Nodosilinea sp. E11: one gene and its partner. Each later gene encodes a partner of the first gene's protein in a complex. Links are inferred from orthologs where the notes say so. Each region holds a gene or a part of one and is shown on either strand. Other genes may lie near its edges.

Evidence for each region.
Region 2: the proteins of uvrA (region 1) and mfd are in contact, whole or in part, in a crystal structure (PDB 4DFC), measured with the Escherichia coli proteins. The link is inferred for Nodosilinea sp. E11 from one-to-one orthologs.

Annotation. Positions count from the first base shown.
Region 1 is NZ_CP136520.1:4,821,715-4,825,765, forward strand. Bases 35-3,777 are described here. They hold uvrA (excinuclease ABC subunit UvrA), read left to right. Parts: upstream 35-433; coding sequence 434-3,577; downstream 3,578-3,777. Other genes in these bases: RRF56_RS23695 (AAA family ATPase), read left to right, coding at 35-41; RRF56_RS23705 (ATP-dependent DNA ligase), read right to left, coding at 3,615-3,777. In the rest of the region: more of RRF56_RS23695, read left to right, coding at 1-34; more of RRF56_RS23705, read right to left, coding at 3,778-4,051. UniProt on the Escherichia coli protein: The UvrABC repair system catalyzes the recognition and processing of DNA lesions. UvrA is an ATPase and a DNA-binding protein. A damage recognition complex composed of 2 UvrA and 2 UvrB subunits scans DNA for abnormalities.
Region 2 is NZ_CP136520.1:2,052,816-2,057,206, forward strand. What follows is about bases 220-4,302. They hold mfd (transcription-repair coupling factor), read left to right. Parts: upstream 220-544; coding sequence 545-4,102; downstream 4,103-4,302. In the rest of the region: RRF56_RS11345 (hypothetical protein), read right to left, coding at 1-116. UniProt on the Escherichia coli protein: Couples transcription and DNA repair by recognizing RNA polymerase (RNAP) stalled at DNA lesions. Mediates ATP-dependent release of RNAP and its truncated transcript from the DNA, and recruitment of nucleotide excision repair machinery to the damaged site.

The DNA of each region.
Region 1 (4,051 bases):
TGCGGGCCATGGCCCGAGAGCGGTTTGTGGCGGCACGGTAGGGTTGCCTTACGTGAGAGTCGCTCCGGTAGAGGCATCCTAGCCCGCCAGGAGGATGGCTACACTGCGCGGAAGTCAATCACTTTCGCTGCAATTTATAGCTATAGCACCGTTAGGACGTTTTGCTGATAACAATCCCCGCCTGTCATTCTTGTAAAAACGGGAATCTATTCGCGAGCAATGATGGGCTAGTGAATTCCCGCCCCACGCCTTCGCGAGGGCAAGCTCTGCGCAGGAATGACGGCCCTGTCCTAACCTAATTGGCCATAGCTATACAAGGCTCTGTCCGGGCGATCGCATTTAAATCACCCTACAACTCCTGAGCTGGTGGGTTTCCTTGACAAGTATTTAAAAATGTTAAATTGGTACATGCGTTGTCACTAAGCCCCCAGACATGCCCAAACCGGACGCTTCTGCTAAGAAAACCGCCGCCTCTAAAAAGGGCCGAGCGTCCAGCAAAGGTAGTGATCAGTCTCAAAATGGCAAGGGTGCCCGCAATGGTGCCCGCCCCAGTGATAGCACTCCAGGGTTGGCTCACCACCATGCCGCCATTGACGACAATGTGATTCGCATTCGCGGAGCCCGCCAGCACAACCTCAAAAATTTAGACCTGGAGATTCCCCGCAACCAGCTGATCGTATTTACGGGGGTGTCGGGCTCAGGTAAGTCTTCCCTGGCCTTTGACACGATTTTTGCTGAGGGCCAGCGTCGCTACGTGGAGTCGCTCAGCGCCTATGCCCGCCAGTTCCTCGGCCAGGTCGATAAACCCGATGTCGATGCGATCGAGGGGCTGAGTCCGGCGATCTCCATCGACCAAAAATCGACTTCCCACAACCCGCGTTCTACCGTGGGTACGGTGACCGAAATCTACGATTACCTACGCTTGCTCTACGGGCGGGCGGGCGATCCCCACTGTCCGATCTGCGATCGCAGCATTTCGCCCCAGAGCATCGACCAGATGATCGACCGGGTGATGGCCCTGCCCGATCGCACCCGTTTCCAAATTCTGGCCCCGGTGGTGCGGGGCAAAAAGGGCACCCACAAAAAGCTGCTCTCTAGCCTGGCCTCTGAGGGCTTTGTGCGGGTGCGGGTAAACGGCGAACTGCGGGAGCTGACCGACAACATTGAACTCGACAAAAACTACAGCCACAACGTCGAAGTGGTGGTCGATCGCCTGGTGAAGAAGGCGGGGCTGGAGGACCGGCTGGCGGACTCGCTGCGCACCTGCCTGAAGCGATCGGAGGGGATCGCGGTGATTGAGATTTTGGCGGAGAAGCCTCAGGAATCTAGGAGTCAGGAGCCAGGAGGGCAGGAGCAGGGGAGTAATGTCATATCTATTTCTGATCGCCTACCCCAGGCCGCCGAGGGGGAAGGCAGCTACGGTCTGCCCAAGGAGCTAGTGTTTTCCGAGAACTTTGCCTGCCCGGAGCACGGCGCGGTGATGGAGGAACTATCGCCCCGGCTATTCTCATTCAACTCGCCCTACGGGGCCTGCCCCCACTGCCACGGCCTGGGCAGCCTGCGGACGTTTTCGGCAGAGTTGGTAGTGCCGGACCCCACGCTGCCGGTCTATGCCGCGATCGCCCCCTGGTCTGAAAAAGACAACACCTACTACTTCTCGTTGCTCTATAGCGTCGGCCAGGCCTTTGGGTTTGAAATTCAAAGCCGCTGGGACCAGCTCACCCCCGAGCAGCAGCACATCGTACTCCACGGCAGTGAGGAAAAAATCTACATTGAGTCTGACTCGCGCTACCGCGATCGCAAGGGCTATCAGCGGCAGTACGAAGGGGTGCTGCCCATTCTCGAACGCCAGTACAAAGACAGCACCTCCGAGCTGCACAAGCAAAAGCTTGAAAAGTACTTAATTGACCAGACCTGCGAAGTCTGCCACGGCACCCGCCTCAAGCCAGAATCTAACGCCGTACGCATTGGCCCCCACTCGATCAGCGACCTCACCAACGTCTCCATTCGCGAGTGCCTCAAGCGCATTCGCACCCTGGTGGGCGAAGAGGGCGACGCCCCCAAGCTCTCGGCCCGACAGCTGCAAATTGGGGCGCTGGTGCTGCGCGAAATTCGGGCTCGGCTCCAGTTCATGATGGATGTAGGGCTCGACTATCTCACCCTGCACCGCACGGCGATGACCCTCTCCGGCGGCGAGGCCCAGCGCATTCGTCTGGCCACCCAGATTGGCTCGGGCCTCACGGGCGTACTCTACGTGCTAGATGAACCCAGCATTGGCCTGCACCAACGCGACAATGATCGCCTGCTCAACACCCTCTACCGCCTGCGCGACCTGGGCAACACCCTGATCGTGGTCGAGCACGATGAAGACACCATCCGCGCCGCCGACCACCTGGTAGATATTGGCCCAGGGGCCGGTATTCATGGGGGGGCGATCGTGGCTGAGGGCGACCTCAACACTCTAATGACCGCTCAAGACTCTCTCACCGGGGCCTACCTGTCGGGGCGGCAGTCGATTCCAACCCCTGCCGAGCGTCGACCGGGCAATGGGCGATCGCTGACGATCAAAAATGCCCACCGCAACAACCTCAAACACCTCGACGTCGAGCTGCCCCTGGGGGCGCTGGTCTGCATTACCGGCGTCTCTGGCTCGGGCAAATCGACTTTGATCAATGAGCTGCTCTACCCGGCTCTCCAGCACCACTTTGGCAGCAAAGTGCCCTTTCCCAAGCACATGGACAAGCTCGACGGGCTGAAGGCGCTGGACAAGGTGATTGTGATCGACCAGTCGCCGATTGGCCGCACCCCCCGCTCCAACCCGGCTACCTATACCGGCGTCTTCGACGTGATCCGCAACCTGTTTACCGAGACCATTGAGGCCAAGGCGCGGGGCTACAAGGCGGGGCAGTTCTCTTTTAACGTCAAAGGCGGGCGCTGTGAAGCCTGCGGTGGCCAGGGGGTCAACGTGATCGAGATGAACTTCTTACCCGATGTCTACGTACAGTGCGAGGTGTGCAAGGGGGCGCGCTACAACCGCGACACCCTCCAGGTCACCTACAAGGGCAAAAACATCTCCGACGTGCTCAACATGACCGCCGAAGAGGCCCTGACGTTTTTTGAGAATATTCCCCAGGCCGCCAGCCGCTTGCAAACCATGGTAGATGTGGGGCTGGGCTACATTCGCCTGGGGCAGACCGCCCCTACCCTCTCTGGCGGCGAGGCCCAACGCATGAAGCTAGCCACCGAACTCGCCCGCCGCTCTACGGGCAAAACCCTCTACCTGATCGACGAGCCGACTACGGGGCTGTCGTTCTACGACGTGCACAAGCTGCTCGACGTGGTGCAGCGCCTGGTGGACAAGGGCAACTCGGTGCTGATGATCGAGCACAACCTCGACGTGATTCGCTGCTCTGACTGGCTCGTGGATCTAGGCCCGGAGGGGGGCGATCGCGGCGGCGAGCTGATCGCCGTGGGCACTCCCGAGCAGGTGGCCCAGGTGCCCGGTTCCTACACCGGCAAATACCTGGCTAAGGTGCTAGAGCAGCATCCCCCCAGCGAAAAATCAGCTCAGATCTGAACCCTTTAACCCCGATGGTCAAAAGGCCAATCGTGGATTAAGGCACGGTTTCAAAGGCCGCCAGTAGCGCTTTGGCTGACTCTAAGGTATCGGCCTCGGCGGCGGGTTTGTCGTTACGCCAGCGCAGAATGCGGGGAAAGCGCACCGAAATTCCCGACTTGTGACGGGTGGATGCGACGATGCCCTCAAACCCGATTTCGAAAACCTGGATCGGTTCTACCGATCGCACCGGCCCAAACCGCTCGGTGGTGTGGCGACGAATCCATTTGTCTAGGGCGTCAATTTCGGCGTTGTCTAGGCCACTGTAGGCTTTGGTGAAGGGCACCAGAGTATCGCCCTGCCAGAGGGCAAAGGTGTAGTCGGTAAACAGGTTGGCCCGCTTGCCGCTGCCTGCCTGGGCGTAGATCAGCACCGCATCGAGGCTCATGGGGTCAACCTTGTACTTCCACCAGTAGCCGCGCTTGCGGCCCACCA
Region 2 (4,391 bases), 2.8 Mb from region 1 along the record:
TGGCCAAAGGCTTGACCTTCTCGCTGAGCCCGAGCAGCGGTTTCTGCCGGTATCAGGTGCCAGTCATAGTGAGATGGGGTTAAATGGTGATCGCCAGCTGAGTTGTTAATAGCCATTTTATTCACCTCTTGCAATAAATTGAAGCGTCCATTGCAGTGGGATTTGGCCCTTGCCAAGGTGGAAATTACCCTCAGAAAATAACCTTCAGGTTGATTTCATTGTAAAGCCCAAATTAGAGCGCGAAATCTATGGGCAACTTAACGTTTTACTTCGTTGCATTTGTCGGTCAGGCCCTCGCGCAGGGACTAAAAATTCTGCCTTCGGCACCTTGCTTCTGACCACTGGGTAGGCACTGATGGGGGCGGTAGCCGCCTGGTGGCGTTGTACCCGAGCAAAACTGGCAGCCAGGATGGGTAAATAGGACGGAGATTATTACAATAGGTAAACATGAGGCACCCGACCTGCCTTGCGCTGTAATGCCCTCTACTGCAAAGTTGAGGGGTTTTTGTGCTTCTAATTTCCCCTTTTCCCTGTAGCGCGTCCTATGGCTTTCTCTTCGATTACCCGTGCCCTGCAACGCTCTCCCCTCACCGGCGAACTGTTGAGCAAGCTCAACCAGCAGGGCAAGCTGGTGCTTAACGGGGTCGCTCGGTTACCGAAAGGACTTGTCTCCTCTGCTCTGGCCCTGGCTCAGGGTCGCCCGCTACTGGTGATCACCGCCACCCTCGAAGAAGCCGGGCGCTGGGCCACCCAGCTCGAAGCCATGGGCTGGGACACGGTGCATTTTTATCCCACCTCCGAAGCGTCACCCTACGATCCCTTTGACCAAGAGTCGGAGATGACCTGGGGCCAGCTCCAGGTGCTGGCGGATTTGCTGGCGCTGCGGGCCTCTGGGGAAGATGGTTCGCGTAAGCTGGCGGTGGTGGCTACCGAACGCGCCCTGCAACCTCACCTACCGCCGGTTTCGGCGCTAGAGCCCTACTGCCTGCGGCTAGAGCTAAAGCAGGAGATTAACTTTAAAGCCCTGGGCCAGCGGCTAGCCACTTTGGGCTACGAGCGGGTGACGGTGGTTGAAACCGAGGGCCAGTGGGCGCAGCGGGGCGACATTATTGACGTATACCCGGTGGCCTCTGAATTGCCGGTGCGGCTAGAACTGTTTGGCGACGAGCTAGAGCGGCTACGAGAGTTTGACCCCGCCACCCAGCGATCGCTAGACGCCATTGACTACCTGGTGCTCACCCCCACCCAGTACGGCCCAGTGATTCTTGAGCAACTCAGAGAGCAGGGGCTATTGGATGACCTGCTTTCCGACGCTGCCCGAGAAGGCTTGGAAAGCGGCATTCTCCCCGAAGGCACCCGCCGCTGGCTGGGCTTGGCCTTCTCAAACCCAGCCTCGCTGCTAGATTATTTGCCCGAGAATAGCCTGATGGCGGTGGATGAGGTCGATCAGTGCCAGGCCCACAGCGATCGCTGGTTAGAGCATGTGGAGGATCACTGGCAGGAGGTGAGTGAAACAGTCGGAACCCACCCCTCCCCCTCCCCGGAGGAGATAGATGCAGAGCCATCCACCCATCCACCCATCCACCCATCCACCCCCCACCCTCTTCCCAAGATCCACCGCTCGTTTCTCGATGCCCTCAGCGATGCCGAGGTATTTCCGCGCATTGACCTGTCAGAAATTGCTGAGGCCAACAATGGCCTAAACCTGGCTAGCCGTCCAGTGCAGGCGATTCCGCACCAGTTTGGCAAGCTGGCGGAGACGATCAGAAAGGAGTGCGATCGCAAATATTCGGTCTGGCTCGCCTCGGCCCAGCCCTCCCGCTCCGTATCGCTGCTGCAAGAGCACGACTGCCCGGCCCAGTTCATCCCCAACCCCAAAGATTTCAATGCGATCGACAAGCTGCACATCCAGCATGTGCCGGTTGCCGTGAAGTACTCCGGCCTGGCGGAGCTGGAGGGGTTTGTGCTGCCCACCTTCCGCATTGTGGTGGTGACCGACCGCGAATTCTTTGGCCAGCACACCCTGGCCACCGGGGGCTACGTGCGCAAGCGCCGCCGCGCCGCCTCCAAACAGGTTGACCCCAACAAAATGAAGCCGGGGGATTTTGTCGTCCACCGCAGCCACGGCATCGGCAAATTTATCAAGCTCGAAAGCCTGGTGCTCAACCACGAAACCCGCGACTACCTTGTGATTCAGTACGCCGATGGGCTACTGCGGGTGGCAGCAGATTCGGTCGGGTCGCTGTCGCGCTACCGGGCCGCCAGCGGCCAGGCCCCGGTGCTCAACAAAATGACCAGCACCGCCTGGGAAAAAACCAAGGGCCGGGCCAAAAAAGCGATCCAAAAAGTGGCGGTCGATCTGCTCAAGCTCTATGCCCAACGGGCCAAGATGGAGGGCTTTTCTTACCCTGCCGACATGCCCTGGCAGCAGGAACTCGAAGACTCTTTCCCCTACCAGGCCACCCCCGACCAGCTCAAGGCGGTGCAGGACGTGAAGCGCGACATGGAGAGCGATCGCCCCATGGATCGCCTAGTCTGCGGCGATGTGGGCTTTGGCAAAACCGAGGTCGCCCTGCGGGCGATCTTCAAAGCCGTCACCGCCGGGCAGCAGGTGGCTCTGCTGGCCCCCACCACCATTCTCACCCAGCAGCATTACCACACCCTGAAAGAACGCTTCGCCCCCTACCCGATCCAGGTGGGCCTGCTCAACCGCTTCCGCAGCCAGAACGAGAAAAAAGACATTCTGCAGCGGCTGAAGACTGGCGAACTCGACGTGGTCGTCGGTACCCACCAGCTGCTCGGCAAAGGGGTGAGCTTCAAATCCCTCGGCCTGCTGGTGGTAGACGAAGAACAGCGCTTTGGCGTCAACCAAAAAGAGCGGATCAAATCCCTCAAAACCCAGGTGGATGTGCTCACCCTCAGCGCCACCCCCATTCCCCGCACCCTCTACATGGCCCTGTCTGGGGTGCGCGAGATGAGCCTGATCACCACGCCACCCCCCTCCCGCCGCCCAATCAAAACCCACCTGTCGCCCCACGACCCCGAGGCGATCCGCACCGCCATTCGCCAAGAGCTCGATCGCGGTGGGCAAGTGTTCTACGTGGTGCCCAGGGTCGAGGGCATCGAAGAAACCTCCGCCAAAATTCGCGAGATGGTGCCCACGGCCAGAATTGCGATCGCCCACGGCCAGATGGACGAAGGCGAGCTAGAGTCGACCATGCTCACCTTCAGCAACGGCGAGGCCGAAGTGTTGCTCTGCACCACGATCATCGAGTCGGGGCTCGATATCCCCCGCGTTAACACCATTTTGATCGAAGACGCCCACCGCTTTGGCCTCTCCCAGCTCTACCAGCTGCGGGGCAGAGTGGGTCGGGCGGGCATTCAGGCCCACGCCTGGCTGTTCTACCCGAAAAAATCCCTCACCGACAAAGCCCGCCAGCGCCTCCGCGCCATCCAAGAATTTACCCAGCTCGGCTCCGGCTACCAGCTGGCCATGCGCGATATGGAAATTCGCGGCGTCGGCAATTTGCTGGGGGCCGAGCAGTCGGGCCAGATGGATGCGATCGGCTTCGACCTCTATATGGACATGCTCGAAGAAGAGATCGCCGAAATTCGCGGCCAGGATATTCCCAAAGTCGAAGACACCCAGGTCGATCTCAACGTCACCGCCTTTGTGCCCAACGACTATATTCCCGATCTGGAGCAAAAGATGGGGGCCTACCGCAGCCTCGCGGCAGCCAACAGCAAGGTGGAGCTGATGCAGATTGCCGCAGATTTGAGCGATCGCTTCGGCCCCATCCCCCACGCTACGGCCCAACTGGTGCGAATGCTAGAACTGAAGCTGGTGGCTAAGCAGACAGGGTTCTCGCGCATCAAACCCGAGGGCAAGCAGCACGTGGTGATGGAAACTCCAATGGAAGAACCCGCCTGGAAGAAGATCAGCGAGAATCTGCCCAGCCACCTGAAAACGCGGTTTGTCTACAGCGGCGGCAAGGTAGTGGTGCGCGGCCTAGGGGTACTCAAGCCCGAGAAGCAGCTGGAGAGCTTGACGGAATGGCTGGGGTATTTGCAGGGTGCGATCGCAGAGCCGATGTTGGGGTAGAGTTTGTAGCGGCTCTAGTTGATTGAGGTATTGCGGCACCATCGGTAATACTGACGTGCCAACTACCTTTATGACCATGCCACGCCAGTGGAAACGCTTCTATAGCTGTAGCCAGTCTGGTTAAGACATTTTCCCTAAAAATGTTTGAACGTTCAAACGTTTCTAAGGTATCTGGATGTCCTAACCCAAGGGTCTGATAGCAAATCCGCATCCCCTAACCCCGATGCCCAACAGGCGGATTGCGTAGGGGCAAATGGTGTTTGCCCAGCCCAATCGGGGCTAGCCAAAC